4 regions of the Allobosea sp. 10N428 genome follow, and region 4 is predicted to be linked to each of the others. Evidence: riboswitches for the same ligand, from Rfam matches in the RefSeq annotation. Region 4 holds a riboswitch; each other region holds the start of a gene.

Region 1 (5,528 bases), on a different contig from region 4:
CCCGCTCGAAAAGCGAGATCTTCCGCATGGTCTTCGTGCTGCAGCAGCGCGGCTATCTCGCCCGCGAGGCCGGCACCGACCGCCTCGCCCTGTCACGCCGATTGTTCGACCTCGGCATCCGCACGCCGGGCGGGCGCCAGCTCACCTCGATCGTGCTGCCGCTGATGGAGCGCTTCAGCGAGGATAGCGGGCAGGCCGCGCATCTCGTCGTGCTGAGCCGGGCGCAGACCGTGGTGCTCGCGACCACCTCCGGCCATCTCGACGCCAGCGTCATCGTGCGGCCGGGCTATGGAAGGCCGGCGCTCGATGCGAATTCGGGCCTGCTTATCCTCGCCTTCCAGAGCGAGACCCGGCGCCGGCAATTGATGAAGGAGGCCTCCGAGGCCGACCGCGACAAGCTGGAGAGCGACGAGACCAATCGCATCCTCGCGGAAATCCGCGCCACCGGACATCGCGTCGCGCCGAGCCGCGACATCATGGCGGTGACCGACATCGCCTGCCCGGTGATCGGCCCGAGCGGCCATGCCGAGGCGGCGATCCTCGTGCCCTGCCTGCAGCGGCACGGCATCGCGACCGATGAAGCGGCGATCCTGCTCGCGCTCAAGGCCTCCTGCCGGGAGGCGGGTTCGCAGCTCTCGCTCTGAGAAAGTCCCGATTGAGAACGCCGTTGCGACCAGCGCGAGAGGCCTTGACGGTCGCAGTCTTCGGGTGATCCCCTCCTGCCGAAACAATGGGCTTCGCGTGGCTGCCGACAGCACCGATTCCCGGTCGCCGCCGTTCAAACCATCAGGAGATCGTCATGGAGATCATGCGCGCGGGCTCGCGCCCATCCGGAAAAGGACCGGCCGACTGGTTCACCGGATCGGTCCGGATCGACCCGCTGTTCAATCCGCATGCGCCGGAGCGCGTGCAGGGCGCGAGCGTCACCTTCGAGCCGGGGGCGCGGACGGCCTGGCATACGCATCCCCTCGGCCAGACGCTGATCGTCGTCAGCGGGGTCGGCCGGGTGCAGCGCTGGGGCGGTCCGATCGAGGAGATCCGGCCCGGCGACGTTGTCTGGTTCCCGCCCGGCGAAAAGCACTGGCACGGCGCGGCGCCTTCGACCGGGATGACCCATATCGCCGTTCAGGAAGCCGAGAACGGCAAGGTCGTGGAGTGGCTGGAGCAGGTCTCCGACGACCAGTATGGCGGCTGATGGCCGGCATAGTGGGGCGAAACGATGAAGCCTGAGCTCTCCAGCCTCCTGCGCGAGGCCCGCCACGTTCTGCTCGACACTCCGACGCCGCTTCAGCGGCTGCACCGTTTCGAGGAGAAGCTCGCGCGGCCCGGCATCTACGCCAAGCGCGATGATCTGATGCCGATCGCGCTCGGCGGCAACAAGCTGCGGAGCCTTGAATACTGGCTGGGGGACGCGCTGCGGCAGAAGGCCGATATCCTCCTGGTCGGCGGCGGCGCCAGCTCCAATCTCTGCCGTCTGACGGCCGCGGCGGCCTCGCTCGTCGGGCTCGACTGCCTCGTCCTGCACAATGCGGCCGACACGCAGGAGAACCGCCAGGCCTCCTTCCTCAACCGGCTTTTCGGCGCGGAGTTGCGCTTCCTCGGACCTGTCGATGAAAGCCAGCGCAACGCGGCGCTTGCAGCGGCCGCCTCAGAACTCGCCCGGCAGGGCCGGACGCCCTACATCGTCGGCGATCCCGTGCTGGGCGCGATGGGTTATGTCCGGGCCGCCTTCGAGCTTCACGAGCAGTCGCAAGGTGAAGAAGCCCCGATCAAGCATGTCTTTCTTGCCGGCTCGATGGGGCCGACCGAGGCTGGCTTCCTCTTCGGCAACGCCCTGCTGGGGCACCCCTTCCGCATCCATCTCGTCAGCGTCGAGTATGCGCTGACGGAGCTGGCGGGGCGTGTCCGGGCGATCTACGAGGGCCTGCGGGAGCGAACGGGGCTCGACGTCGACTCGCTGGAGGCCGCGCCCCTGCATTATCACATGGGCTATCTCGGCGACGGCTGGGGCGCCCCGACTCCGGCCTCGGAAGCGGCCATCCTGAGCTTCGCGCGCACCGAGGGCATCCTGATCGAACATGTCTACACCGCGAAGACCTGCGCCTGCTTCCTCGAGCGGCTTGCCGATGGAGGGATTGCCAGCGGCGAGCCCGCTTGCATTCTCCATACCGGCGGCACCGCCGCGCTCTTCTCGCAATTCAGCCTGTTCCGGACGCTGACCTAACGTCGTATCGCTTGACGGGCTTCGGCACCGCTCTATGGTGCCGCTCGATCGAGGTTCTCCGGGTCACGCCCGGAGCTAAGAGGGAATTCGGTGAGGCGCTTCCCGCGCCAATGCCGAGGCTGCCCCCGCAACTGTAAGCGGCGAGCCCTCCGTCCATCGTCCACTGGCGCCCTGCGCCGGGAAGGCCGGGCGGATCAGGCGTCGACCCGTGAGCCAGGAGACCTGCCGCGATCGCAAGGCGTCTTTCGGGCGGGGTGTTCCGGAGGGGTGCGCGTCGGCGGCCGGCTCCAGAGCTGCGCCTTCCGGCCGTATCCATCGAAGCTCCCCCGCCTCATCTCGGAGAGCGATGAATTCCATGTCCATGATCTTCGGCCGGGCCGCCACAAAGGCCGCGACACGCTTGACGCGTCCACGTCGTGCGACCTATGAGAAATGCAACATTGTTACATCTTGTGAACATCGCGCCGAAACCTCCCGGTTTCGCCGACGCGGTGCCCGCGTCAGCCCGGTTGCCCGCATGCGTCCCGCCTTTTCGCTGCTGCCCGCCCTCTTCGCCGCCGTAGCCGGCCTTGTCCTGTTCGCCGCGCCGGTTGCCGCAGCGCCGACGCAATATCCGCTGACGCTGGAGAATTGCCGGGAGACCATCACCTTCAACGCCGCGCCCAAGCGCGTCGTCGCGATCGGCCAGACCCAGACCGAGATTCTCTACGCGCTCGGCCTCGGAGACCGGGTGGTCGGCACCGCCGTCTGGTTCTCGCCGGTGGCCAAGCCCTACGAGGCTATCAACGCCAAGGTGAAGCGCCTCGCCGACAATGATCCGAGCTTCGAGGCGGTGGTCGGGCAGGAGCCCGATCTCGTCACCGCGATGTTCGAATGGCATGTCGGGCCGAACGGCATCGTCGGCAAGCGCGACCAGTTCCACAAGGTGAAGGTGCCGACCTATGTCTCGCCGACCGATTGCGTCGGCAAGGATAATTCCGGCCCCGGCGACGGCGTGCGCAAGCAGATGTTCTCGATGGAGCTGGTCTATCGCAACATCCGCGAGTTCGGGCAGATCTTCGATGTCTCCGACCGGGCCGAGACGCTCGTCGCCGAGCTCAAGGCGCGCGAGGACAGTGCGGTCGAGCAGGTCGCGAAGCTGAAAGCGCAGGACGTCCCCGTCGTCGTCTGGTTCTCCAGCAAGGACATCAAGGGCGACGGCTTCATGGCCGGCAGGAACGGCGTGCCCGCCTATATCCTGTCCAAGCTCGGGGCGCGCAACATCATCACCACCAATGAGGAATGGCCGCTGGTCGGCTGGGAGAGCATCGCCGCCGCCAACCCGGCCGTGATCGTCACCGTGAAGATGGACCGGCGCCGCTTCCCCGCCGACGATATCGAGAAGAAGCTCGCATTCCTGAAGACCGACCCCGTTGCCAGCAAGCTCGACGCGGTGACGAACAACCGCGTCGTGATCATCGACGTGGGCGCGACCCGCGCGGGGCTCGATACGGTCGATGGGATCGAGACGCTCGCCAAGGCGATCGCCAGCTTCGGCCTCACCCCTTGAGCCACGCCGCCCACGGCCCGAACTGGCCGGCGCGGATCGGCATCGCGCTCCTCTCGCTGATGGCGCTCACCGTCTCGGTGGCGCTGGCGGTGACAATCGGCGAGATGGCGATCCCGTTCGATGTCGCACTCAAGGCGCTCGGCAACGGGTTGTTCGATCTCGGCCTGCCGGTCGGCGCGATCCAGCAGGGCGTCATCTTCGACTACCGCCTGAGCCGGGCGCTGATGGCGGGGCTATGCGGCGGGGCGCTGGCGCTGTCGGGCGTGATCCTGCAGGCCCTGCTGCGCAACCCGCTGGCCGAGCCCTATATCCTCGGCATCTCGGCCGGCGCCTCCACCGGCGCCGTCGCGGTGCTGATCCTCGGGGTCGGCATCGGCGGCATGGCGGTCAGCCTGTCGACCGGGGCCTTCATCGGCGCCTGCGCGGCGCTTGCCGTCGTCGCGCTGCTCGCGGCGGGGGCCGGCGGCGCGAGCGACCGCGTCATCCTGGCCGGCGTTGCCGCCTCGCAGCTTTTCAACGCCGCGACCGCAACCATCGTGACGACCCTCGCCAGCGCCGAGCAGGCGCGCGGCGTGATGTTCTGGCTGCTCGGCAATTTCGGCGGGGTGCGCTGGCCTGATCTGTGGATCGCGACCCCGGTCGCGCTGATCGGCTTCGGCGTCTGCATGCTGCACGCCAAGGCGCTCGACGCCTTCGCCTTCGGCGCCGACGCCGCGGCTTCGCTGGGCGTGGCGGTGATGCGTGTGCGGATCGTCCTGTTCGCGACGACCGCCGTGATGACCGCCGCGATGGTCAGCATCGTCGGCACGATCGGCTTCGTCGGCCTCGTCATCCCCCATGCCGCGCGCTTCCTCGTCGGCTCGGGCCATGCCCGGCTGCTGCCGGCCAGTCTCGTCATCGGCGCCATCTTCATGATCCTCGCCGATATCCTCTCGCGCGTGCTGGTGCCGCAGCAGGTCCTGCCGATCGGCGTGGTCACCGCGCTGTTCGGGGCACCGGCCTTCGCGCTGATCCTCTACCGCGCCCGGAAGCCGGCATGACGCTCGCAACCCAAGATGTGCGCTGGGGCGCCGCCGGACGGATGATCGTCGACGGCGTGACGCTTCATGCCGCTCCCGGCCGCATCCTCGGCCTGATCGGCCCCAACGGCTCGGGCAAATCGAGCCTACTCCGGCTGCTCTGCCGATTGCGCAACGTGGCGAGCGGCGTCGTGACGCTCGATGCGCGCGACATCGCCGCCGTGCCGCGCCGCGAATTGGCGCGCCGGCTCGCCTTCGTCGAACAGCAGGCCACGACCGAGATCCAGCTCTCGGTCTGCGACGTGGTGCGGCTCGGCCGCACGCCGCATCGCGCCGCGCTCGCCTCCTGGGCCGCTGCGGACGAGGCCGCCGTCAACGAGGCGCTCGCCCGCGTCGGGCTCGCCGAGAGGCACGAGCAGCTCTGGCACACGCTATCGGGCGGGGAGCGCCAGCGTGTCCACATCGCCCGGGCGCTGGCGCAGGAGCCGAGCGAGCTGATCCTCGACGAGCCGACCAACCATCTCGACATCCAGCACCAGCTCTCGATTCTGACGCTGATCCGGCGGCTCGGCATCACCTGCATCGTCGCGCTGCACGATCTCAACCTCGCCGCGCTGTTCTGCGACGAGATCGCGCTGCTGCATCACGGGCGCCTGCTGGTTGCGGGCGCTCCGGAATCTGTGCTGACGGAGGAGACGATCCGCGAAGTCTTCGGTGTCGCCGTGGCGATCCGGCC
Region 2 (5,528 bases), on a different contig from region 4:
AGGCCGGAGGTCTCGATCAGGATATGCTCGGGCGGGTTCGGCCGGTTCAGGAGCTTCTCCAGCGCCGGCACGAAATCATCGGCGACGGTGCAGCAGATGCAGCCATTCGGCAGCTCGACCACGTCCTCGTCGCTGCAGCCGGCGATGCCGCAACCCTTCAGGAACTCGCCGTCGAAGCCGAGATCGCCGAACTCGTTGACGAGCACGGCGAGCTTCTTGCCCTGCGCATTCTCGAGGAGATGGCGCACCAGCGTCGTCTTACCGGCGCCGAGGAAGCCGGTGATGATCGTGCAGGGCGTCTTGCCCAGGTTCGTGGTTTGCGGAGCGTTCATGATGTCATCCTTGCTGGCGCGCCGGCAAAGGCGGCACGCGTGCGACCACGCCCTTGCGGAAGGACTGCGGCCGCTCTTTCCAGGGAACGATGCCGTTGGCGCTGGCGGCATAGGCCTCCGCCGCGCCGACGATCTCGTCGAGATGGGTGTCGGTGTCGAGATCGCCGATCAGATAGGTCCATTTGCCATCGGCACTGAGCGCGATGGTGCAGGGCCGCTTGCAGACGGCGAGGCATTCGACAGGCAGCACCGGGATGGTGCTGCCCTTTGCTGCGAGTTGAGCGGTGAGACGCTCCGCGAGCGCCAGCCCCGGCTGGTCGTAACCCTCCGGGAGATCGGCGCGCGCCCGCCTGCAGGCCGTGCAGACATGGATAGTGAGGTCGCCCTCGGACATGACTTGCCTTTCGCGCGGAGCCGGAGGCTCCGCTGCCTTCAGCGCGCGAGCGCGGCGCGCCGGCTGGCCCAGGGCCAGAGCACGCCGACCATGAAGGCGGTGGCGAGCCAGAGCGCAGCCTGGATGCCGAGTGACAGAGCCGCGAAATGCGCCGCAACCTCGGCCGGCACCTTGCTCTCCGGCGCAGCCGGATGCGGGGCGCCGATCACATGCGGGAGCAGGATCACGACGACGGCCAGCAGCTTGAGCCAGGGCTGCTCGAAGCGCAGGAACAGGAAGAGCCCAAGCGCGGTGGCGATAGCGGTGACCAGCCACCAGAACTGCCGCTGCTCCAGCGCCGCGGAAGCCGCGCCCGGCAATTCCGGCGCGAGCCCCATCGCGGGGGCGAGCCCGAGCGCCAGGAAGCCGCAGGCGCCCCAGACCAGGGCGCTACGTTGGTCGATCGTATCGCCGGCCGCGATCATTCCCGCGAGCAGCAGCGCGGCGAAGCCGATTGCGGTCGCGATCGTCACTGCGCTGGTGAAGAGCGTGCGCTGGAGGCCGTCCTGCGGCTTCCATTCGGCATGGTCGTGGCCGGGCGCATCGCCAGCGGGGCCATGCGCGAGGATGATCTTCGCCTCGCCGTCGAAGGCCGCGAGCGTCGGCGCCTGCAGGTGCAACGCCGCCTCATAGGTCTCGGCCTTGAGGATCAGCGGGGTGGTGGTGACATGCTGGAGGGCGGCGACGATCAGCCCAGCCAGAAGCCCGGCCAGAATGCTGACCGTGAGAACACGCGTAACCATGGATGCTTTCCCTCAGTGGCAGGGGAAGGCGAGGCCGTGGCGGGTATCGTGCCCGGCGTTGTGAACGTTCGTCGAGGCCGCGAAGCCTGTCGTGTAGATCAGCGCGACGCCGATCACGAGCGCGGCGGCTGCTGCCTTGACGCGTTCCGAGACGCTGAGTTGGGTGGTGGAAACCGTAGCGGTGTTCATAGGGCTCTCCGTGGCCGCCCCGCCGGCAGCCGGTTGGATCGTTGCGGGTCGACGGCAGGTCTCCTGGCTCGCGGGTCTGATGTTCCCCACCGCCTTCCCGGAGCGAGCGCTCCAGTGGCCGATGGTGGGAAACACCCGCTTACAGTTGCGGGGGCAGCCGCGGTATCTCACCGCGTTCCCTTTTCACCTCCTTGCGGAGGCACCGTCATGGACCATCATTAGCTATCGGCGTGCCGCTGTGCAATGCAGTGCGCCGTGGCAGACACGTCATTCTCGGGCTTGACCCGAGAATCTCGTACAGGAAGAGGCTCGCCCTTTCGGATGGAGATGCTCGGGTCGAGCCCGAGCATGACGGCATAGGACTTTTCGATGGAATTGCCCCACCTCACCCTCGTCCTCGGCGGCGCCCGCTCCGGCAAGAGTCGCCATGCCGAGGCGCTGATCGAGGCTCGCCCGGCCCCCTGGACATATATCGCCACCGCCCAGGCCTATGACGACGAGATGCGGCAGCGCATCGCCGAGCATCGCGCACGCCGCCCGGAGGGCTGGCAGACCGTCGATGCGCCGCTCGATCTGGCCGAGGCCATTGCCGCCCAGCCGGCCGGCCGGCCCATCCTTGTCGATTGCCTGACGCTCTGGCTGACCAACCTCATCCTCGCCGAGCGCGATACGGTCGCGGCGCGCGAAGCCCTCATCGCCGCCTGCGAGCGCGCCTCCGCCCCGCTCGTCCTGGTCGGCAACGAGGTCGGCCTCGGCATCGTCCCGGAGAATGCGCTCGCCCGCCGCTTCCGCGACGAGGCTGGGCGGCTGCATCAGGCGCTTGCGGGGCGCGCCGGCCGCGTGGTCTTCATGGTCGCCGGATTGCCGATGCGAGTGAAATGATGACCGACACCGAAGACGCCGCCCGCCACAAGGCCAAGATGGAGAAGCGCAAGGCGGTGCAGGACGCCGAGGTCGCTTCCAAGACGGTCGAGAAGGGGCTGCTCATCGTCAACACCGGCCCCGGCAAGGGCAAGTCGACCGCAGCCTTCGGCCTGATCCTGCGCGCGCTCGGCCATGGCTGGCGCATCGGCGTGGTGCAGTTCATCAAGGGCGCCTGGTCGACCGGCGAGCGCAAGGCGCTCGAAGCCTTCGGCGATCAGGTCGCCTGGCACAGCATGGGCGAGGGCTTCACCTGGGAGACGCAGGACAAGGCCCGCGACATCGCTGCTGCCGAGCGCGCCTTCGCCAAGGCCAGGGAGCTGATGGCCGATCCCGAAATCCGGCTCGTGGTGCTCGATGAGCTCAATATCGCCCTGCGCTACGACTATCTGCCGCTCGCCGACGTCGTGGCGACGCTGGTCGCTCGCCGCGCCGACCTGCACGTCGTCGTCACCGGCCGCAATGCCAAGCCGGAGTTGATCGAGGCGGCCGACCTCGTCACCGAGATGACGTTGGTGAAGCACCACTTCGCCGCCGGCGTGAAGGCGCAGGAAGGCATCGAGTTTTAGGTCTCTCACTCCGCCCCATCTCGCGCGCCGATTGGCCCATGGCAGCGGCAGGCCGGGACACGGCGCGGGGTGGCGCAAGCCACCGTGGAGCCTGGATGCCGAGGCTGCGGCACATCTCCGCCTCCCGGTCCCGCACGAAACTTGCGTAGTCCCGCAGATGGACGCCATCGCTGAAGGCCGAGCGCGACCCCCGCATCTGCGCTGCAGTCTCGCGCCCAGCGACATGCCTGGTCCCGCCTTGCGGCGAGCACCTCAACCACTATCGAGGCCGAAAGCCAGCGGCGCTCCTCGTCAAACCTTAGCGGAAGCGCGGCGGCGCGATCGCATGCCCGAACCATTCGACGAACCCGATGACGTCGAAGACCGGCAGCCCGGTGGCAGCAGCGACCGCCGCCGAATGCGGCGGAAGATTCGTGCATTCGCAGAGGATCGCGCCGACATTCGGATGGCGGCGGACCAGAGCGCGGGCGGCTGTCACGACTTCTTCCTCGAGCTTTGCGACGTCGGACACGCCGCCGCGATTGCCATAGACCTGGCGGAACAGACTGTCCGGAGGCAGCCCCTCGATGGGAGTGTCGGGGCGCACCCCGACGGCGGCCAGATGGCGTGCCGTTAACGCCTCCGCTGCGAAGGTGAGGATGCCGACTTGCTGGCCGGCGGGCAGCATGGCCTCGATCAACGGTGCCTGCAGCAGGCTGCTCGTAGCGACGGGAACCGGGAGCGCGGCGGCCAGCTCTTGCTGCAGCAGCGCCAGAAAACCGCAGCTCGTGGCGATGCCGCGCACCCCGCAAGCGACGAGATCGAGGGCGGCGGCGATGAAGGGCTCGAGGAACTCTTCCGGGCGACCATGGACGATGGCCGCGGGATCGGCGCCGCGGACGACCCGGAACTCGACGGGGAAAGGCCAGGTGCGGCCGTTGCCGATATCGCCCGGCAGGCGTTGAAAATGGGTGTCGAGCATCAGGACCCCGATGCTCAGATCGTTCACAACCGCGCCCAGCCGTCCGGACCCAGAGCCGTTCATGGATGCACTCCCTGCAAAACGCGCCCGGAGACAGGTGCCGGCGTCTCGAAGAACCAGGCAAGGAAACGGTTTTCGCGCAGGAGATCTAGAGGGATGTCCTCCTGCGCAAGGAGGCCTTGGCGGCCTATTTGTCCGAGGCGCAACAGATCGAGCACCGCGGCGACATGGGAGGCAGCGGTGCGCCGCATGGCGCCGATCGCGGCTTCGCCGATCTCTATCGGCTCGACCTCGCGCAGGAAGTGTTCGTGGGGCGCACCATCCGCGTCGCGAGACGCTGCGGTGATCGAGATCAGCAGACGATCATCGGTGATCTCGGGCAGCGCGTTGAGGAAGAGATTGCGCAGCAGATAGACGCGGTCGCGCAATTTCAACTCGTCCAGCAGGAACGCCATCTGGTCGGCGTGCCCGGGATAGCGGATGGTATGCGAGGTCAGATTCCCCACCTTGCCGGCGAGGCGCTCGCGAAGCGTAGCCGGGATCGCGCCCGAGACGAAAACCTCGTAGTCGCGCGATCCAAGATGCAAGGGGCTGCAGCGGGACAGCGGCGCCAGCCCGGACTCGCGGCCGTCGAGGAGCGCAAGCGAGGCGCGCGTATATTCGCGCAGGGTGGCGTCGACATCCCAGACCAGCCCGTAGCCCAGGCGCCCGGCGGCCGTTCGCGGCAGAGCGCCGATCCGGACGTCGATATCCGGCAGGCCCGGGCAGCGCGAGGCGAGATCGAGAACCAGGCCCGAGACGAGCCCCGGCGAGATGCCGCATTGCGCGATGAAGCAGCCTGCGGCGGCGTTGGCCTCGCGCTGGACGGCTTCGAGCGCAGCTCCGTCATCGCCAAGGTCGAGATAGTGGCTTCCGCTGCGGCGGGCGGCCGCGGCCACCATGGGCATCGCCGAGGACGGCAATGCCGCGACCACGGCATCGGCCCCGGTCAGGAGCCGGTCGAGCTGGGCTGCGTTGGCCGGATCGGCTTCCGTCAGCGGCAGCGCAAGGTCCTTGGCTCGCCTGCGGCCGGGCTCGGTCGGGTCCGCGAGCAGGAACTCGAATTCCGGCTTTCCGCGCAGGAGGAGCGCCAGCGCCGTGCCGATCCGGCCTGCACCGACGATGACGACCTTGAAGGGCCGGGCGTTGCTTGCCTGCGGATCAGCCATGGAAGCGCGCGAGAAAGGTCTTGAGACGCTCGTTGTCCGGGTTGTGCAGGATGCGGTCCGGGCTGCCCTGCTCGGCGATGCGCCCGGTTTCCATGAAGACGACACGATCGGAAACCCCGGCCGCAAACGAGATCTCATGGGTGACGAGGACCATGGTCATGCCCTGTTCGGC
Region 3 (5,528 bases), on a different contig from region 4:
CGTGATCTCGGTGCAGAGGTTCGAGGAATGCACCACCCCGGCATGCTGTTGCGGCGAGCGCAGGTTGCAGGCGTCCTTGAAGGTGATCCAGGGATGGCCGGTCTCGAACAGCATGGTCAGCATGCGCCGCCAGAGATCGACAGCCTTGATCTGCTTGAAGACCTTGATCTCGCCGCTGGCAGCCTTCGCCTCATAGGCCTCGTAAGCCGCCTTGAACGGCTTGCCATAGAGATCGTGCAGGTCAGGCACCTCATCCGGCGAGAACAGCGTCCAGTCACCGCCGGCCTCGACCCGCTGCATGAACAGGTCGGGAATCCAGTTCGCCGTGTTCATGTCGTGGGTCCGGCGGCGATCGTCGCCGGTGTTCTTCCGGAGATCGAGGAACTCCTCGATGTCGACATGCCAGGTCTCGAGATAGGCGCAGACCGCGCCCTTGCGCTTGCCGCCCTGGTTGACGGCGATGGCGGTGTCGTTGGCGACCTTCAGGAACGGCACCACGCCCTGGCTCTCGCCATTGGTGCCCTTGATATGGGCGCCCAAGCCCCGCACCGGCGTCCAGTCATTGCCGAGCCCGCCGGAATATTTGGCGAGCAGGGCGTTGTCCTTCACTGCCTTGAAGATACCGTCGAGATCGTCGGCGACCGTGGTCAGGAAGCAGGAGGAGAGCTGCGGACGCAGCGTGCCCGAGTTGAACAGCGTCGGCGTCGATGCCATGAAATCGAAGGATGAGAGCAGATCGTAGAACTCGATCGACCGCGCCTCGCGATCGATCTCGCGGATGGCGAGGCCCATGGCGACGCGCATGAAGAAGGCCTGCGGCAGCTCGAAGCGGTTGCCCCGGACATGCAGGAAATAGCGGTCGTAGAGCGTCTGGAAGCCGAGATAGTCGAACTGGAGATCGCGCTCGGGCTTCAGCGCAGCCGCGATGCGGGAAATGTCAAAACGGCCGAGCTCAGGATCGATCAGCTCGTTCTCGATGCCGGTCTTGAGATAAGCGGTGAAGTACTCGCCGTACCCGGCGGCCATCTCTTCCTGCGTCGCCTGCTCGGCACTGCCGCGGACGAAGCTCAGCGCCTCGCGGCGGAGCTTGTCGAGCAGGAGGCGGGCCGAGACCTTGGCGTAGTTCGGCTCGCTCTCGATCAAGGTGCGCGCGGCCAGGATCGGTGCCAGCGCGAGTTCGTCGAGCGAGATGCCGTCATAGAGGTTGCGGCGCGCTTCCGTCAGGATTGGCTCGGCCGAGACGCCGTCGAGACCCGCGCAGGCCTCGCGCACGACCTTCTCCAAGCGGGCAGCGTCGAGCGGGACGAGCGTCCCGTCGGCGAGCTTCATGTGCAGCAAGGGCGCCGCGGAGGCGACAGGCTGCGTCTCGGCAACCGCCCTTGCCCGCTCCCTGGCACGCTCCTCGCGATAAAGGACATACGCGCGAGCGACCTTGTGGTGCTCGCCGCGCATCAGCGCGAGCTCGACCTGATCCTGCACGTCCTCGATATGGAAGGTGCGGCCGGTGGCGGCGCGGCGGGTCAGTCCTGCAACGACCTGCTCGGTCATTTCCGCGACGGCTTCGTGGATACGACGCGAAGCGGCGGCGTTCGATCCCTCGACCGCCAGAAACGCCTTGGTCAGCGCGACCGAGATTTTCGAAGGGTCGAACGGCGTCACCGCGCCGTTGCGCCGGATGACTTGATATCCGGGTTCACTGCCGGGTGCCTTCCTCTCCGAAGGATTCACGGCAAGGGAAACGGCGGCAGGCCGTTCGGCTTCGAGAGAAAGAGACATCGGCATCAACCCCAAATGTTGGGGGCAAAGGCCAGAGCGGACGCTTGGAAAGGGCGCACGACCTCGAGGATCGTGACCTGCCAGCGCACCACCGGGACACCCCGCCCGTGGACGTTCATGGTGTCGCGGCAGGTCTCCTGGCTCGCGGGTCAGCGCTCTCGTCCCGTCTTCCCAAGACCTTGCGGTCTCAGTGACTCAATCGTGGACGCGAACTCGCCGCTTACAGTTGCGGGGGCAGCGCCGGTGTCTCACCGGGTTCCCTCTTAGCTCTCGATCTTGCGATTCGAGAGACCATCGACCACCAGATCTAGTGGTCAACGCCGTTCCGGTGTCAATAGGTCGCTATGCCCTTCATTCGCGCTTTCGATCATCGCCGCCTTCGGCCGGGAAGGCATACCACAGCGTCCAGTATGATGGGCTTTACACGGCATTGTACGGCACGAAGCCGTGCATGCGCTCGTCGATGGCGAGCGGCTTGCCGATCGGCGGGAAAGCCCGCTGCGGGCAGTTCGAGCGTTCGCAGACCTTGCAGCCGGCGCCGATCGGCGTCGCCGCGCTCGGGTCGCCCAGATCGAGCCCCTTCGAATAGACGAGGCGGCTCGCATGGCGGATATCGCAGCCAAGCCCGATCGAGAAGGTCTTGCCGATGTCGCCATAGCCGCCAACCGCATCGTTCACGGTGCGGGCGATCCAGAGATAGGTCCGCCCGTCCGGCATCTGCGCGGTCTGCGTCAGAATGCGCCCGGGCTGCGCGAAGGCTTCGTAGACGTTCCAGAGCGGACAAGTTCCGCCCACCCGCGAGAAGTGGAAATCGGTCGCGGATTGCCGCTTGGAGATATTGCCGGCCCGGTCGACCCGGACAAAAAAGAACGGCACGCCGGGCGCCCCCGGCCGCTGCAGCGACGACAGGCGGTGGCAGACGGATTCGAAGCCGACACCAAAACGCCGGGCGAGGCGGTCGATATCATAGCGCTCGGCCTCCGCTGCATCGAGGAAGGTGCGATAGGGCATGAGCAGCGCCGCGGCGAAATGATTGACGAGGCCAATGCGGGCGAGCGCGTGCACCTCCGCCGCCCCGGCCGCAGCCTCCTCGGCCAGCCGCCCTATCGCCTCCTCCATTTCCAGGAAGCCGATCTGCGTGGCTATCTGGAAGGCGCGCTGTCCGGGATCGAGGAGAGCCGAAAGGTGAAGTCGGCGCTCCTTCGGATCATAGCGCCGCTGGGCCTGCCCCGCCATGTCGTTGGAGAGTTGGATACGGACGCCATGCCGGCGATCGAGGCGGCGGGCTAACCCCTCCGCTACCTGCCCGACCTTCAAATCCGCCGTATCGAAGATGCGCTCCGCCGCTTCGTCGAGTTCGGAAAAATGATTGTGGTGCGCGTAGAAGAAGTCCCGCACCTGCTCATGCGGCATCAGCGCCCGGAAGGTCGCCTCGCCGCCGCTGCCGAGCCCGAGTTCCCCCGCCATCGCATCGGCCCGCTCCAGCGCGTTGCGGTAGCGCCGATGCAGGGCGACGACCGCCCGGCCGAGCGCGGGCATGTTCTCCACCACCTCGCGAATCTCGCTGACACTCACGGAATCGCCATTGGCCGGATCGGCGAAGACCTCGCGCAGGTCGGCGACCATCCGCGCCTCATCCCCTTCCGAGAAGAGCTGGACGTCGACGCCGAAGACCGCGTTGATCTTCAGCAGCACCTGGACGGTCAGCGGGCGCAGATTCTTCTCGATCTGGTTGAGATAGCTCGGCGACACCTCGAGCGCCTGGGCGAGCGCGAGCTGGGTCAAGCCGCGCTCTTCGCGCAGGCGCTTGAGGCGGACGCCCGCAAAGACCTTCTTCATAGGCAAGTTCCATTCGCAAAATTCGCAAACAGGTCCTATGCCGTTCGCATTATTTCACATTTTCAATCATTTTGCGCTGCAGCAATAGCGAATATTGTGTGAGTCATTCTTATCAAACGAGAGGGCTTTCGCAATGGATGTGATCGGTTTCGACCCAGTCGCCGGACATCGCGGGACGAACACCGCCGCCAAGGCGCAGGCGGCTCCCCGCAAAACCTATTCGGAACTGAGGGCCGAGCTTCTGGCCCGCTATCCCTCCGGCTTCGGCCCCGGCGGCGTCGCGGTGGATGATATCGTGCAGTTGCGGCAGCAGAACAGCTTCGACACGCATCTCGACATCGCCCGCGCCATGGCGAGCGTGGTTCGCCGCGACATGGCGATCTACGACGCCGACCCATCGCAATTCACGCAGTCGCTTGGCTGCTGGTCGGGATTCCACGCCCAGCAGATGATCAAGTCGGTCAAGCGGCTGCGGGGCACGGCCAAGGGCGCGTATGTCTATCTCTCCGGCTGGATGATTGCCGGCCTGCGCAACCGCTTCGGCCACCTGCCGGATCAGTCCATGCATGAGAAGACGGCGGTCGCCGACCTGATCGAGGAGATCTATGTCTCGCTGCGCCAGGCCGACGAGGTCGCGCTGAACGACCTGTTCCGTGCGCTGAAGACGGCGCGGGAGGCGGGCGACGCCAAGGCCGAGGCCGAGGCGATCGCGGCCATCGACACGTTCGAGACCCATGTCGTGCCGATCATCGCCGATATCGATGCCGGCTTCGGCAACGAGCATGCGACCTATCTGCTCGCGAAGGAGCTGATCAGGGCCGGGGCCTCATGCCTGCAGATCGAGAACCAGGTCTCCGACGCCAAGCAGTGCGGCCATCAGGACGGCAAGGTCACGGTGCCGCGCGAGGACTTCATCGAGAAGCTGCGCGCCTGCCGCCTCGCCTTCGAGGAGCTCGGCGTGACCGACGGCGTTGTCGTCGCCCGCACCGACAGCCTCGGCGCCGGCCTCACCCAGAAGATCCCCGTCAGCCAGCAGCCGGGCGACCTCGCGGCGGAATATACGAAATGGCTCAAGACCGAGCCGGTGACGGCCGAGGCGCCGCTACGCGACGGCGACGTCGCGCTCTGGAAGGACGGCAAGCTCGTCAAGCCGGCACGGCTGCCCAACGGCCTGTTCCAGTTCCAGGAAGGCTCGGGGCGCGCGCGCGTCATCGAGGACTGCATCGCCTTCATCAACGACGGCGGAGCCGACCTGCTCTGGATCGAGACCGACACGCCCAACGTCAACGAGATCGCTGCAATGGTCGCTGAAATCCGCAAGGCGGCACCGAGCGCCAAGCTCGCCTACAACAACTCGCCCTCGTTCAACTGGACGCTGAACCTGCGCAAGCAGGTCCGGGCCGAATGGCTGAAGGACGGTCGCATCAAGGCCGAGGACTACCCGGACAACAATGCGCTGATGGGCCCCGATTTCGACGACAGCGCGCTCGGGCGCGAGGCCGATGAGAGGCTCGCCTGCTTCCAGGTCGATATCTCGGCCGAGGCCGGCGTCTTCCACAACCTGATCACGCTGCCGACCTTCCACCTCACCGCGAAGAGCGTCGACGAGCTCTCCCGCGGCTATTTCGGGGCGGACCGGATGAAGGCCTATGTCAACACCGTCCAACGCGAGGAAATCCGGCGCGGGATCTCGGCGGTGAAGCACCAGCACGAAGTCGGCTCCGATCTCGGCGACAGCTTCAAGGAAATGGTCGCCGGCGAGCGCGCGCTGAAGGCGGGCGGCCACGCCAACACCATGAACCAGTTCGCCGCCGCCTGATCCAATCGGCCGGCGCGCTCCCGCGCCGGCTTCTGCCCCATCAACCAGAGGGAGGCCGTCATGTCCCAGCCGGAATTCAAGATCGTCCCGAAGG
Region 4 (5,528 bases):
CCGGTTCTCCGCCAGATCATCGGAGTCTGCGATCAGGCGATCTGGCGATTCAGCGTATCGTCTTCTTGTCCCGATTTTCCCGGGAACCGCAATCCGCGTCTGCGACGCACGGCGCTGCGGCGGTGCACATTTGACCTATCTCATATGGATTCTCAGGAAAATCGCTCGACGCGGACGCTCCGTACCGGCTGCCAGGTCTCGATGATGCGCCTTCAGTCCTGCGCGGTGTCGAGCGACAGGCTCAACCCGGAGGGATAGGCTGCGTGGCGCCCGCACCGAGCGACCTTTGAACCATGACGCTGTCGGACCATTTTCCGTAGCGATAGGCGACCGCCGGCAGCAGGCCGACGCGAGCGAAGCCGAAGCGCTCGTGCAGCAGCAACGACGCCGTGTTCCCGGCGTCGATATAGCCGATCATCTGGCGGAAGCCGGCGGCGGCGCAGGCGTCGATCAGGGCCTGCATCAGCAGCCGCCCGACGCCGTGCCCGAGATGCTCGTGATGAACATAGATCGAGTGCTTCACCGTGAAGCGATAGGCCGGGCGTTTGCGGAACAGCACGACATAGGCATAGCCGACGACGTCGCCGCCCCGCGTCGCCACCAGATGCGGCAGCCGGCGGTTGCGCAGGTTCTTGCGCCGGTCGCGCAGATCGTCGGGCTCCGGCGTGCCGGTATCCTCCACGCCGGCCTCGATGCCGCCGCGGATATGCCGGCGATAGATCGCCAGCATCGGCTCGACATCGGTATCGCGCGAGGGGCGGATGAGGATGGGCAGGTCGCTCTCCATGGTTCGTCGCGACCTCAGCCCTGGGCCTGCTCGCTGACGACATAGGTGTGGAGGCGCACCTGGCCGGCGGCATCGACCTCGCGATAGATGCCCTGAATCTCGACATCGAAGCCGGGAAAGGCGTTGAAGCTCGCCTCGAACATCTTGAGGTAGTCGATCATCGGCTTGGCCCGCGCGCAAAGCCTTTCGCCCGGGACGATGGTGGCGATGCCCGGCGGATAGACGACGAAAGGCGTCACCGCGATGCGGTTTTCGATGGCACCGATCGGCAGGTAGTCGACATCATTGCGCACGAGGCAGCGCGCCGCGTCATGCGGCGACATCGCCATCTCCGGCAGGTGCTCGGGCGAGAACTGCCGATTCTGCAGCCTGCTGACGTCATGGTCGCGGAAGAAGCGGTGCATCTCGCCGCAGAGATCGCGCAGCCGCACGCCGGCATAGCGGCCCGGCCGGCGGCGGGAGAACTCGGGGATGGCCTCCTCGAGCAGCGCGTTGTCGTCATGCAGCTTCTTGAAGGCGACGAGACCGCTGATCAGCGTGCCGGCCTTGCTCGCCTCGACGCCCGGCGTCAGCAGGAAGAGGAGCGAATTCAGGTCGTTCTTCTCGGCGACGATCCGGTTCTCGCGCAGGAACTGCGCGACGACCGGTGCGGGAATGCCGTGCTCGGCATAGGTCCCGGTCTCGCGGTCGAAGCCAGGCGTCAACAGGGTCAGCTTGTTGGGGTCGGTCATGGCGAAGCCCGACTCCATCCGCGTGAAGCCGTGCCAGCTCGCATGGGGCGCGAGCTGCCAATAGGCCGGATGGCTTGCGAGCTGGTCGGTCGCGACCATTTCCCAGGCGACATCATGGACGGCGCCCTCGCGCGAGGCGTCGGCGATGCTGACCCGATCCGGCACGAAGGGCTCGAAGAACCAGCGCCGCTCGGGCCTCGTCTCCTTCTCCTCGAATTCGCGCCTGACCGCCCGGATCTTCTTGCGGAGCTCGATGCCGAGCCGGATCGTGTCGTCCCAGAGCACCTCTCCGGAACGGCCCTTCATCATCTGCGCGCCGACGTCGAGCGAGGCGAACAGCGGATAGAACGGCGAGGTCGAGGCATATTGCATGAAGCTCTCGTTGAAGCGCCGGTGCTCGACGCGCCGCTTCTGGCCCCTGATGTGCCGATCCTTCATGTGGATCTGGGACGCCTGGCTGAAGCTCGCGAGCTGCTTGTGCGTCGACTGGGTCGCGATGATGCCGGGGGACTCCGGGCCGAGGCCGGAGAGGCCCATGGCGAAGCGGCCCGCATAGAGCGGATGGAACTTCATGAAGCCGGCCCAGGCTTCGTCGAAGAGGATGTAGTCGCAGAGGTGGCCGATCCGGTCGAGGATCATCTGTGCGCTGTGGATCGTGCCGTCATAGGTGCACTGCTCGACCACCGCGACACGGAACGGGCGCGGCTTCTTCCAGGCGTCGGGGTCCTTGATAAGCGGATTGGTACGGATGCGCTCGCGCAGCGCCTCCTCGTCGAAGCTCTCCCAGAGCATCGGGCCGATCAGCCCCCAGGCGTTGCGCGCGGTCGGGATATAGACCGGAATGCCCCCGGCGATCAGCAGCGCGCCGTGATGGGCCGCCTTGTGGTTGTTCCGGTCGAACAGCACGAGGTCGCCGTCCGAAACCAGCGCGGCGAGCGCGACCTTGTTGGAGGTCGAGGTGCCGTTCAGGACGAAATAGGTCTTCTCCGCCCCGAAAATTTGCGCCGCTTCCTTCTGCGCCTTCAGGGCCGGGCCCTCATGGGTCAGCAGGTCGCCGAGATCGAGCACGGAATTGTCGAGGTCGTCGCGGAACACAGCCTCGCCGAGATGCTCCATGAAGACGCGTCCGATCGGGCTACGGCTGTAGAAGACGCCGCCATTGTGTCCCGGGCAGGTCCAGAGATGGTTGCCTTCCTCGGCATAATCGACGAGCGCGCCGAAGAACGGCGTCTTCAGCGTCTCGGCATATTGCTTGAGACGGCTGATCAGGCTCTTGGCGATGAAGGGCGGCGTCTCCTCCGAGAGAAAGATGTAGCCGTCGATGAAATCGAGCACCTCGACCGGCACGTCCTCGAAGCGCTTGCGGCGGATGAGCAGGATGATCGGGAAGTCGAGGCCGCGCCGGCGCATCAGATTGATCAGCGCGGCAGTCTTGCCCTCGAGTCCCTTCTTGCCCCAATCGACCACCATGCAGCCGATGGCGGCATCGGTCTGGACCGCGATCTCGGCATCTTCGAGCTTGCGCGCCTTGACGACCTCGAAGCCCGAGCGCTCGATCTCCTCGATGATCTGGTTGAAGCGGATCCCTTCGAGATCCTCGGCATCGAAATTCGGCGTCGCGAACAGAAAGGTGAAGCGCCTGAAATAATCCATGCCGTCTCCGCTGGCGTGAACTCACGACACTGAGTGAGTCTTGCGACAATCCGGCGACCAACGATGCAACTGCATCAGCGAGGTCCCGGTGCCCCATCTTTCCCCGGAATTCAGGCCAAAGATGCGCAGCCCCGGCCGGAACGTCGGCTGGCCCCAATCCTGCCTCGCCGGAGACTGTAGCAGATGATGATCTGCTGTCGCTGCAGCGCGCCAACCCGGTTTGACGCGGCCGCATTTCCGCCCTAATCGTCGCCGCGACGGTTCCTTCACGGGATCAAAAGGGAACGCGGTGCGGGCGGATTTCTGCCCCATGCCGCGGCTGCCCCCGCAACTGTAAGCGGCGAGCCTTTCGCCAGACGCCACTGGGACCTCGGACCTGGGAAGGCGGCGTGAAGGCACCGACCCGCGAGCCAGGAGACCTGCCGTCAGCCGTGGTCACACGCGAACACGTTCGGACGGGGTGCGCCGATCGCTGATTAGACTGTTTGCCGCCTCTCGCGCGGCCGATGGGAGATCGCGTTCGCGGTGACGTGCCACTGACGTCAACCGCCCGAGGTCTCCATCGTGAACGTCTTCTCTCCAGCCGCAGGACGCGGCCGCCCGCTGCTTTCCGCCTCCCTTCTCGCCCTCACCTGCTCTGCCCCTGCCCTGGCGCAAAGCGACGCCGGCCCCGTCGCGCTCGACGAGATCGTGGTCAGCGCCACGGGGACGCCGACCCCGGCGCGCGAGATCGCGAGCTCCGTCACCGTCATCACTGCGAAGGAGATCGAGCAGCAGCAGCGCCGTACCCTGCCGCAGGCGCTCGCGACGGTGCCCGGCATGAACATCGTGCAGACCGGCGGGCCGGGCGGCCAGACCTCGGTCTTCATGCGCGGCACCAACTCGAACCACGTCAAGGTGCTCATCGACGGAATCGAGGCCAACGACCCCGCGACTCCCAACCGCTCCTTCGATTTCGGCTCGATGCTGACGGACGACATCGAGCGCATCGAGGTGCTGCGCGGCCCGCAGAGCGGCCTCTACGGGGCCAACGCGCTCGGCGGCGTGATCTCGATCACGACGAAGCGCGGCGAGGGTCCACCAAAGGCAACGGCACGCGTCGAGGCCGGCTCTCACGGCACCTTCAACCAGTCTGCCGGCTTCAGCGGCGGCGACGACCGCTTCAACTACGCCTTCAACGCCGCCCACTTCCGCTCGGACGCGACCGATGTGACGCCGCCGAACCTCGTCCCGCCGGGCCGGCGCATCAACCCCAATGCCTTCGACAACTACAGCTATTCAGGCCGCGTCGGCGCTGCGCTCAGCGACACGCTGACACTGAACTGGATCGGCCGCTATCAAGACGGGCAGCTGCGTTTCACCAGCGACACCGGCTTCCCGAGCCGACCTGCGCCCTATCGCTCGCTGCAGAACTATGCCCAGGCCTTCACCCGCGGCGAGGTCGTCTGGGACCCGTTCGGCGGGCGCTTCGTCAACACCTTCGGCATCTCCTACACCAACCAGGACCGGGCGACGCGGACGGCGAACGGAACGACCGGCATCCTCGGCCTGCCCAACGCGAATCTGGGCGAGCGCACCAAGCTCGACTGGCGCGGCAATTTCGAGATCGCCAAGGGCCACAACCTGCTGATGGGCCTGCAATACGAGCGCGAGCGCCTGGATACCACGGGCCTCGTCGCCTCCAACGGCAACAAGGCGGGCTTCCTCGAATATCAGGGCAATATCCAGGACCGCTTCTTTCTGGTGGCCAATATCCGACGCGACGACGACGACAGCTATGGCGGCCACACCACCTACCGCATCGCCCCGGCGCTGATCATCCCCGGCACCGAGACCAAGCTGAAGGCGAGCTACGGCACCGGTTTCAAGGCGCCGACGCTCAACGAGCTCTTCGTCGACTATCGCCCCGGGTTCAATTTCCATGGCAATCCGAACCTGAATCCGGAAGAAAGCCGCGGCTGGGATGCCGGCTTCGAGCAGCCGCTTTTCGACCGGAAGCTGCAGTTCGGTGCAACGTGGTTCCAGAACGACATCGACAACCTGATCGTCACCAACGCCACCTTCGATTCCTATGCGAATGTCGGAAAGGCCAGAACCAAGGGCGTCGAGGCCTTCGCCGCGCTGGAGATTTCGCCACAATTCCGCATCCGCGCCGACTACACCTTCACCCTCGCCAAGGACGAGATCGCGCGACAGGAGCTGCTGCGCCGGCCGCGACACAAGGCGAGCGCAACCGCGACATGGACGCCGACCGACAAGCTCACGCTCTCGGCGACGCTGCTCTATGTCGGCTCCTGGGTGGACGGCAATCGCGACTTCTCGGTCGCCCGAATGAACGCGAAGGGCGCGACGCTGGT

Evidence for each region. A riboswitch is a leader RNA that binds a small molecule or an ion and turns the genes downstream of it on or off. The one in region 4 is predicted to bind cobalamin.
Region 1: another riboswitch for cobalamin. It lies ahead of AC1DDA_RS14545 (ABC transporter substrate-binding protein); the one in region 4 lies ahead of AC1DDA_RS03105 (TonB-dependent receptor plug domain-containing protein).
Region 2: another riboswitch for cobalamin. It lies ahead of AC1DDA_RS14260 (CbtB domain-containing protein); the one in region 4 lies ahead of AC1DDA_RS03105 (TonB-dependent receptor plug domain-containing protein).
Region 3: another riboswitch for cobalamin. It lies ahead of AC1DDA_RS20270 (ribonucleoside-diphosphate reductase subunit alpha); the one in region 4 lies ahead of AC1DDA_RS03105 (TonB-dependent receptor plug domain-containing protein).

Annotation. Positions count from the first base shown of each region.
Region 1 is NZ_JBFTIC010000004.1:93,056-98,583, forward strand. It holds gene AC1DDA_RS14530 (IclR family transcriptional regulator) at 1-644, shown strand, start outside; gene AC1DDA_RS14535 ((R)-mandelonitrile lyase) at 800-1,195, shown strand; gene AC1DDA_RS14540 (1-aminocyclopropane-1-carboxylate deaminase/D-cysteine desulfhydrase) at 1,220-2,224, shown strand; cobalamin riboswitch at 2,259-2,468, shown strand; gene AC1DDA_RS14545 (ABC transporter substrate-binding protein) at 2,742-3,773, shown strand; gene AC1DDA_RS14550 (FecCD family ABC transporter permease) at 3,833-4,813, shown strand; gene AC1DDA_RS14555 (ABC transporter ATP-binding protein) at 4,810-5,528, shown strand, end outside.
Region 2 is NZ_JBFTIC010000004.1:33,855-39,382, reverse strand. It holds gene cobW (cobalamin biosynthesis protein CobW) at 1-332, opposite strand, end outside; gene AC1DDA_RS14270 (DUF1636 family protein) at 337-726, opposite strand; gene AC1DDA_RS14265 (CbtA family protein) at 765-1,508, opposite strand; gene AC1DDA_RS14260 (CbtB domain-containing protein) at 1,521-1,697, opposite strand; cobalamin riboswitch at 1,734-1,919, opposite strand; gene cobU (bifunctional adenosylcobinamide kinase/adenosylcobinamide-phosphate guanylyltransferase) at 2,067-2,579, shown strand; gene cobO (cob(I)yrinic acid a,c-diamide adenosyltransferase) at 2,579-3,187, shown strand; gene AC1DDA_RS14245 (aspartate/glutamate racemase family protein) at 3,486-4,211, opposite strand; gene AC1DDA_RS14240 (saccharopine dehydrogenase family protein) at 4,208-5,356, opposite strand; gene AC1DDA_RS14235 (amino acid ABC transporter ATP-binding protein) at 5,349-5,528, opposite strand, start outside.
Region 3 is NZ_JBFTIC010000007.1:32,748-38,275, forward strand. It holds gene AC1DDA_RS20270 (ribonucleoside-diphosphate reductase subunit alpha) at 1-1,776, opposite strand, end outside; cobalamin riboswitch at 1,887-2,088, opposite strand; gene AC1DDA_RS20275 (short-chain fatty acyl-CoA regulator family protein) at 2,197-3,615, opposite strand; gene AC1DDA_RS20280 (isocitrate lyase) at 3,749-5,434, shown strand; gene AC1DDA_RS20285 (hypothetical protein) at 5,495-5,528, shown strand, end outside.
Region 4 is NZ_JBFTIC010000001.1:672,754-678,281, forward strand. It holds gene AC1DDA_RS03095 (N-acetyltransferase family protein) at 242-787, opposite strand; gene AC1DDA_RS03100 (Orn/Lys/Arg family decarboxylase) at 802-3,171, opposite strand; cobalamin riboswitch at 3,414-3,612, shown strand; gene AC1DDA_RS03105 (TonB-dependent receptor plug domain-containing protein) at 3,736-5,528, shown strand, end outside.